Regions from separate parts of the Shewanella sp. HL-SH8 genome, predicted to be linked through region 2. Evidence: riboswitches for the same ligand, from Rfam matches in the RefSeq annotation. Region 2 holds a riboswitch; the other holds the start of a gene.
What was found. A riboswitch is a leader RNA that binds a small molecule or an ion and turns the genes downstream of it on or off. The one in region 2 is predicted to bind lysine.
Positions count from the first base shown of each region.

Region 1: it holds a riboswitch for lysine, as region 2 does, so the genes downstream of both, lysC (lysine-sensitive aspartokinase 3) here and ACRWQN_RS08620 (Na+/H+ antiporter NhaC family protein) in region 2, are expected to answer to the same signal.

Region 1 is NZ_CP195039.1:977,131-981,565, forward strand. Features, by position in the region: gene ACRWQN_RS04440 (DUF3293 domain-containing protein) at 510-941, shown strand; lysine riboswitch at 1,250-1,425, shown strand; gene lysC (lysine-sensitive aspartokinase 3) at 1,505-2,863, shown strand; gene ACRWQN_RS04450 (hypothetical protein) at 2,867-3,037, shown strand; gene ACRWQN_RS04455 (hypothetical protein) at 3,123-4,435, shown strand, end outside.
Region 2 is NZ_CP195039.1:1,920,941-1,925,375, reverse strand. Features, by position in the region: gene ACRWQN_RS08625 (thymidine kinase) at 1-337, opposite strand, end outside; gene ACRWQN_RS08620 (Na+/H+ antiporter NhaC family protein) at 454-2,013, opposite strand; lysine riboswitch at 2,090-2,287, opposite strand; gene ACRWQN_RS08615 (electron transfer flavoprotein subunit alpha/FixB family protein) at 2,366-3,289, opposite strand; gene ACRWQN_RS08610 (electron transfer flavoprotein subunit beta/FixA family protein) at 3,291-4,040, opposite strand.

The DNA of each region.
Region 1 (4,435 bases), 940 kb from region 2:
TCTGCCTTGAATTTAAACACTCTCTTATTCTCTAATGTTTTTAATTGCTATTTTAAGCAATAGCTTAGAGTGAGTTTTACTAAGACTTAAAAAACCTTTCATCATGGCAACAATACGTACCGCTGTAGACTGTGAACCTAAAGATAGTTAAAAGTTCCTATTTAGACATAACTAAAATGAAATTTTTAAACAGACACCTAACAATATGACAGTAATTTTACGGCGGTAAAGTCTTAGCTTAATAGTATTAATCGTAAAAATTTGCCTTAAAAGCTGCTTTTTGTGACGATCAATCAGTAACTGACGGCTATTGTACCCTTTATTTGCATTTGTTAACAAATGAAATGTTAAAAAAAATAATTTATTAAGTATAAAAAATGAGTGTGATTATGTTTAGTTAATTGATTTAAAACGGTTAAGTGTGTATTTCGTTGCTGTGAAATTTACATTTCTTTCGCTATTAAATTCTTTCTGCTACACTCTTTTGGGCTTATTTAGTGGGATTTATTATGCAAAATGTTATCGATACTGTGTGGCAGGACTATCAAAAAACGCATTTTTTGCTAACCCAGTCATTATCCCATGATTTTTCGTTCGCTATTATTACTGCTTATAACCCATTAGGGTGCTTACTAACCCCAAGTCAAAACCGCCTGCTAGATCGTGAACTGCAACTAAAAATCCTTCAATATCAAAGCCCTTACCGTTGCTTAATGGGGGTAGCACCTGATTTGTCACATGTTGAAAAAAGTTGGGCTGTATTTATTGATAAAAATCAAGCTGTTGAGTTAGGTCGAGAGTTTAAGCAACATGCAATTTACTATGTTAATCAAGGCTTATTATCGCTTGTAGCCTGCTTTGATCAGCACAAAAGTGAGGTGCAAATGGGAGCCTTTAATCAACGTTTACGTTTAGTCAGTGATTTCCCTGAATGTTGTTAAATCGCTTTATTTTCATTTGTTAATTTTTAATTGGGACAATAAATTTAACAAATGAGTGTAATGAGCTAATACCAACGACTGATTTTATATTAAAGCTCTGTTTACCTCACTATTAGCATTCTGCATTTACAATGTCATCTTTATCCTGCCCATAACTTACCCAAAACCACATCTAATCGCTTTTTTACTGCCAAATCCTCATTGTACGTTACTGCAAATAATGCATTTGTTTATTTTTACTCAACTTGCAATCTTGCGCATTGACTTAACCCTAGGTTTATTGTTATTTTGCTGGTCCCTCCTTAGGGAGGCACAGAAGAGGAGCGTTAACTAGGTAGTAAGCTTGAGGAAGACCAATTCCCATGACAGCTTACGAGGGAGATTAACGCCGAGATACAATAAGATTTGGTTAACTTATTTATCGGTCGCTTAGGTTGAATCCTAGCGATTGTCACCTGTTATTTGGTGGAGAGCTTCTGGTGGTGATTGCTGTTTCCCTTCTTTAAGGGTGCGTTATCTTTGCACCAGGCTCTTCGAACGAAGTTTAGTTCGGAGTGTATTATATGTCGTTAAATCAATTAGTTGTAGCCAAGTTTGGCGGGACCTCTGTTGCTGATTTTTCAGCTATGAGCCGTTGTGCTGATATCGTATTATCCAATCCTAATACCCGTTTAGTGGTGGTCAGTGCATCTAGCGGTGTAACCAACTTATTAGTTGAACTTACCAGTGCTAATGTCAACGACGAACGTCGTCTAAGCTTGCTTAAACAAGTTGCCCAAATTCAATATCGTATTATTGATGAATTGAGCCAGCCACAGGACATAGCTGCGCAAATTGATAAGCTTTTAAGCCGTATGTCTGTGTTAAGTGAATCATTAATTCTTGATCGCAGTAAAGCAGCGATGGATGAGCTGCTATCTATGGGAGAGCATTGTTCGTCGGTATTGTTCTCAGCTGTTATCCGTGAAAAAGGCACATCTTCCCAGGCTTTTGATGTACGTCAAGTGCTGCGAACCGATAGTCATTTTGGTCGTGCTGAACCTCAAATTGAACAAATTGCTCATTTATCGGGTGATTTTTTACAACCACTATTAAGCACCAGTATTATTGTTACTCAGGGATTTATTGGGGCCGATGAGCAGGGGCGCACTACAACATTAGGTCGTGGTGGCAGTGATTATTCAGCCGCTTTATTAGCTGAAGCTTTATCTGCCCATGCGGTTGAAATTTGGACCGATGTTGCTGGCATTTATACCACAGACCCACGTTTAGCCCCAAATGCTCGCCCGATTGCTGAAATCAGTTTTAATGAAGCCGCTGAAATGGCCACTTTTGGTGCAAAAGTATTGCATCCAGCAACGATACTTCCAGCTGTTCGCCAGAAAATTCAGGTGTTTGTCGGTTCAAGTAAAGACCCTGAAGCGGGTGGAACCTGGATCCGTCATCAAGTAGAAGATACGCCAGTTTACCGCGCGGTGGCATTACGCCGTGACCAAACCTTATTAAATCTGCATAGCTTACAAATGCTTCACGCCCAGGGTTTTTTAGCTGAAACCTTTGCTACATTAGCGCGCCATAAAATCTCGGTAGATTTGATCACCACCTCAGAAGTAAACGTGGCGCTAACATTAGATAAAACAGGCTCAGACTCAAGCGGTCAGGGCTTATTAAGTGAATCGTTATTGCAAGAGTTATCACAACATTGTCGGGTAAGAGTGGAAGATAACTTAGCCTTAGTGGCGATTATTGGTAACAGAATTGCTTCTACAGCCGGTATTTGTAGCCGAGTATTTCAAGTATTAGAAAAATACAATGTCCGTATGATATGCCAGGGTGCTAGCCCGCATAACTTATGTGTATTAATTGATGAAACTCAAGCGGCAGACGTTGTTAAAGCATTACATCAAAATCTTTTCGAGTAACCTATGACAAAGCAAATGATGACTAAAGCATTGCGCACATCACTGAATGTAGGTGAACTCGCTGCAGGGCAATCCCTTGATGTGCCTTTATTCACTTTTAAAGGCACCGACAGCAACGCACCGACCGTATACGTTCAAGCCAACGTACACGGTGCTGAAGTGCATAATACGTAAATAAATTAAATAGGATACGACTTGACAGTATCCATTTTTTTACTAGCCTTAATACATAAGTGCGTAATTTATCATATAGGGTACTATGGCAAAGAAAAAATTAAATCGTTTAGGCGCTACTAAAGCATCCTCAGCAAACAAGGGAGTGATTATTAGCGATGATACGTTACCCCTTTATCAAGATTTTATTTTGATAGATGTTGCGGATCGCTTAAAGAAAGCTAAGGTGTGTTTTGTGCGCAATAGCGAAACTACAGCCCTGCTTGGATTACACGTCATTGGCGGAGCACAATCTAAAGTTTGGGCTTGCGACTCTAAAGACGGTCTTTCGATTGAGATTAAAAGAGGTTTGGCACGAGCATTCATAAAATGGGTCACCATACAGAAACGTACAGTGAGGCTGGTTGGAAAAAAAATGTCGGCGCTCAAGTCGTTTATTAAATTCTTATCACTTAGAGATAATTTCACTGAACTGTCTCAAATTAATAGATTCTTATACGATGAGTTTAAAAACACAAGCAAAGACGCCTCTCATCATATAAGAGATATATTGTCTCTTCATCCATCCATCAGCGAACATGAACTTAGCTACAAAGTCTTTTCTCAAGGCAGTAGAAATACTCCTCAAAATAAATCTATCGATGATATTGACACTCTATTTGAGACAAATACTTATTCTGATAGAGAAATGATGCAAATCTTAGCTTTCGCAATGCATCGAATTGAACTCATGAAAGAAAGGTTTGAAGAACTCGATGAAGCAGAGCCAAGTGAACTTTTTCAAAGAGGAGTTTTGGTACTTCCTGAAGGCGTAGGTAGACTCAACTCATCTGTAGCCAAAATAATTGAGCTTTTTCATTGTAATCCGATAGATGCTTATAAAACAGTGCTTGCTAATTTACTTGTTTTTCTAAAGCAAGCAGACCTGCCAAATCAATTGCAATTTCCAAGTGGTAATTGGTTTGGGCGGGTCATAATTATGATTGACCGGAATTCACCAGAGTTGGGCAAGGGATTTAGGGAGTATTTGTCAGATAAATACGGGCTACTTGCTAATTCAGTTGACGATGGTGGAATGAAAGGACTTCAATTCGAAAAGATAATTTTTTTTCGAGCAAAAATCAACCAAGCCGCTATAGCCGTATATATAATGGCTCAAACAGGGGTGAACTTTGAAGTTATCAAAACACTTGGTAAATATAATAAAGGAACTTATTGGAAGGACTCTCTTGATGTTGAGTTGGGTGCTGATACGGCTTTACTTCTAAAACGAAAAGTTCTTCGTTTATCTGGCTGGAAGCAAAAAGGAAGGCAAAGAAAAAGAATCGATATTAGAGTTCCGATTGATTCACACCTTTTTAAGGTTTTAGAGTTGTTTGATAGACTCAATGAGTACAC
Region 2 (4,435 bases):
ACAATACAGGGATATTTAAATTATCCACCACATGAGTCAGCTGCTTAACCTGTGCTTTTGACAAAAATTGGCTCTCATCGACAAGAACACAATGGATATGTTTTTGTTGATGTGATTGACCAATAATATCACTTAAATCATCGCCACTGGCGAACACTTGCGCATCAGTTTGTATACCAATTCGTGATGCAACAATACCAACGCCATAGCGATCGTCAATTGATGCTGTCATAACTAACGTGTGCATGCCGCGCTCGCGATAATTATAAGAAGATTGTAATAATGAGGTCGATTTACCCGCGTTCATCGACGAATAATAAAAATACAGTTGCGCCAAAATAATGTCCAATATTGTTGCTTTACTAAATTCTACTTTGATATGGCCATTAACCACAAATAATAATGCCGCTTAATCTTCATTGAGCGGCATTATTATTCATTTATGAGTAACGGCTAGCGACGTGCATAAAAAGCTAACGCTAACACGCTGATCACAAACACAAGACTACAAGCTAATAATCCACTGATTAATGAGCCAGTAAAGCCAAGCACTGTATAGCCAATAATACTGATAAACGCCACAATTAAGGCATAAGGTAACTGAGTAATCACATGGTCTATATGATGACAACTGGCCCCTGTCGATGACAAAATAGTGGTGTCGGATATAGGTGAACAATGATCACCAAAAACAGCACCTGCAAGCACAGCTGACAGCATAGGTAACATCATATTTGAGTCGCTTCCCATTGCCATATCGGCAGCAATTGGCAACATAATGCCGAAAGTGCCCCAGCTTGTGCCGGTTGAAAAAGCGGTAATACCTGCAAGAATAAATAACACCACAGGTAATAGCTCAAAAGGAATTGAACCTGTGACTAAACTTGCCATATATTTACCGGTTTCTAGCTGACCAATAACTCCAGCAATAGACCAAGCAAACATTAAAATATAGATAGCGGGTAACATTGAACGCGCACCAGCAACCACGCCTTTGACAATTAAATCTATTTCTAACTTTTGAATAAAAACTAAAATTAACGTAATACTAAAACCAATGATTGAGCCATAAAATAATGATTGGCTCACTTGAGTATTTTCAAAAGCGCCTAAAATAGTAAAGGCTTTGCCATCGGCTGCAAGCACATCTGCACCGCTAGTTATCATAAAGTAAACTGTGGCAACGATTAATGTCAAAATGGGTAAAAATAAACCTATTACTTTCCCCGTATCAGCTTCAGGCAGGTCAGCGTTTGCACCAGGGGGAAGGCCTTTAGATTCATCATAAAGCTCACCTTTTTTGGCATTTAATTCATGTTGGCGCATAGGGCCGACATCAAGACCGAACAAGGCAACACATAATAATAATAGTAACGCGAATATGGCATAAAAATTCATCGGGATCATTTGGACAAACACACTCAAATGACCTGACTCAGCAAAACCATGCGCGGTTAAGATGCCCCCTATTAAGGCGATAATATAGGCTCCCCAACTTGAAATAGGTGAAATAACACAAATAGGTGCGGCTGTAGAATCTAATAAATAAGCTAATTTTGCACGCGAGATATGGTATCTGTCGGTAATGGGTTTTGAAATTGAGCCTACCACTAAACTGTTAAAATAATCATCAATAAACACCACACAGCCTAAAAAGATGGTCATTAACTTGGCATCACGTTTACTGCGAATATGCCCTTTAGCCCAATCAGCAAACGCCCTTGCTGCACCACTAACGGTTATTAAAGCGGTTATCATGCCTAGCATGACTAAGAAACCTAAGATTTGTAAATTCCAGCTATTTAGCGCGCCATCACTCCAAACCAACCCTTGAACTGTGTTGAGCAAAAATAGACTACTGTCCCCTAAAGAGAACTGGGTAAGTAATAATGCGCCGACCACAATACCCACGCCAAGGGACAGTAATACTTTACGGGTGATAATAGCCAGAACAATGGCAACAAGAGGTGGAAGTAAAGATAGTGCCGAATCGGCATGACTAAGTACGTTCATTATTTATTCATCGAGTATGTATGAATGGAGGCGACTGAACCGGTGTAAGGCAATGTTATACCTTAGAGACACCTGTCCTATCAGTAGCGCTCCATAGTAATTTATCTTTGTCATCCCGACAAAAAATACTATGGCAGTGCAGCACCTATTTGGCGACAACACCAGCTGTATTGACCGATATCAATAGCAACTTCGGCACTAAATCCTTTCAAGATAAATCACAGGCATCACCCTACTTACCTCTACTATTATTTAATGCACCTCTACTTAAAGGGTAAAAATGCGAGCACATAAAAACATAGCGGCCGTAAGGTTACCACCCTACGGCCGCATATTGTGACACAAATCACATTTACAGCAAATTATTCAATGCTGGAATAGCCACAAATAAGTCAGCTTCTAATCCATAATCCGCTACTTGAAAAATTGGCGCTTCCGGATCTTTGTTGATAGCAACGATCACTTTAGAATCTTTCATGCCCGCAAGGTGTTGAATTGCACCAGAAATACCGACGGCAATATACAGATCAGGCGCAACAATTTTACCTGTTTGGCCAACCTGTAAATCGTTAGGTACAAAACCCGCATCAACTGCGGCGCGTGAAGCCCCAACAGCAGCACCTAACTTGTCTGCAAGTTGCTCAAGAATAGCGAAGTTTTCTCCGCTACCCATTCCACGACCACCGGACACAATAATACCGGCATTACCTAATTCAGGACGAGCTGACTCAGTTAAGCTTTGTGATACAAACTCGGTACGGGCATCAATAGCATCGCCAATACTAGCTAATTCAGCGCTACCAGTTGAAGCAACCGCATCAAATGCACTTGAACGAACCGTCATAACTTTTTTATCATCTAAGCTTTTCACTGTCGCTAATGCATTACCAGCATATATTGGACGAATGAATGTATCTGCACTTTCAACGCCGATCACTTCAGAGATTTGCGCAACATCTAATAACGCGGCAACACGCGGTAAGGTGTCTTTTCCGACGCTAGAAGCTGCAGCAAGAATGTGCGAATAATCTGCAGATAAGCTTAAAACTAACTTAGCTAGGTTTTCAGCTAATTGGTTAGCATATACCACGGAGTCAGCCACAATGACTTTAGTCACTCCAGCCAATGTTTGCGCTACTTTGGCCGCTTCACTACATTGAGATCCAGCGACCAAAATGTGAACATCACCACCAATTGCAGAAGCCGCTGCAACCACTTTGGCTGTGTCGGCTTTTAAATGCACATTATCGTGTTCAGCTAAAACTAAAATGGTCATATTAGATCACCTTCGCTTCGTTTTTTAATTTTTCGACAAGTTCTTCAACAGAAGACACCATGATGCCAGCTTTACGTTCTGCTGGAGGCGTAACTTTCAATACGGTTTGATGTGCTTTCAACGTTACACCTAAGTCGGAAATAGATAATATTTCCAGAGGCTTACGCTTGGCTTTCATAATATTTGGTAATGAAGCATAACGAGGTTCATTTAAACGCAAATCAACTGTCACAACCGCTGGCAATGGCATTTTCAACGTTTGTAAACCGCCATCGACTTCACGGGTTACCACAATAGTCTCGCCATCAATTTTAACTTCTGATGCAAAAGTGGCTTGTGGCATGTCAGCAAGTGCTGCCAACATTTGGCCAGTTTGATTGTTGTCACCATCAATAGATTGCTTACCAAATATCACCAGTTGAGCCTGTTCTTTTAGCTGAACGGCATGCAGTAACTTAGCAATTGAGAGTGATACTAACTCTTCTTCGGTTTCAACATGGACGGCACGATCTGCACCTAAAGCCATTGCCGTTCTTAATTGTTCTTGCACCGTTTTCGGACCAACGCTAACAACAACAACTTCAGTCGCAATTCCAGCTTCTTTGAGGCGAACCGCTTCTTCAACTGCAATTTCACAAAATGGGTTTAATGCCATTTTTAGATTGGCGGTATCAACATTTGAATTATCAGCTTTTACTCTGACCTTTACATTGGCATCAACGACGCGCTTTACAGGCACCAATATTTTCATAGGGTTTCCTTCCTACACCTTGTCTATAGACAACACATTGGCCAATGCCAATGCAAGATAGCTCAACTTTACGACCTGTTAACGTTAACGTCAACCTAAGTTAAACGCTTGTTTGAAAAAATATAGCATACAAATTGGCAAGCTAAAGTAACATTTTTCACTTATATGTACCCTTCATGTCGTTTTTAACAGCCTTTTTAGGCTAATTAATAAAATAAGCTTATTTTTGATAAATTAAATTGATCAAGACTCAATATCTTTCTATTATTACGGTTATTGATAAATACTATTTTATTAATTTGTTATTAACTTATTTGAATGTATTGCTCAAAAATAAAGCTTGATGTTAAAAGTTAACCTCGAAGGAATTTATTTCTAAGGAATGAGATATTTTT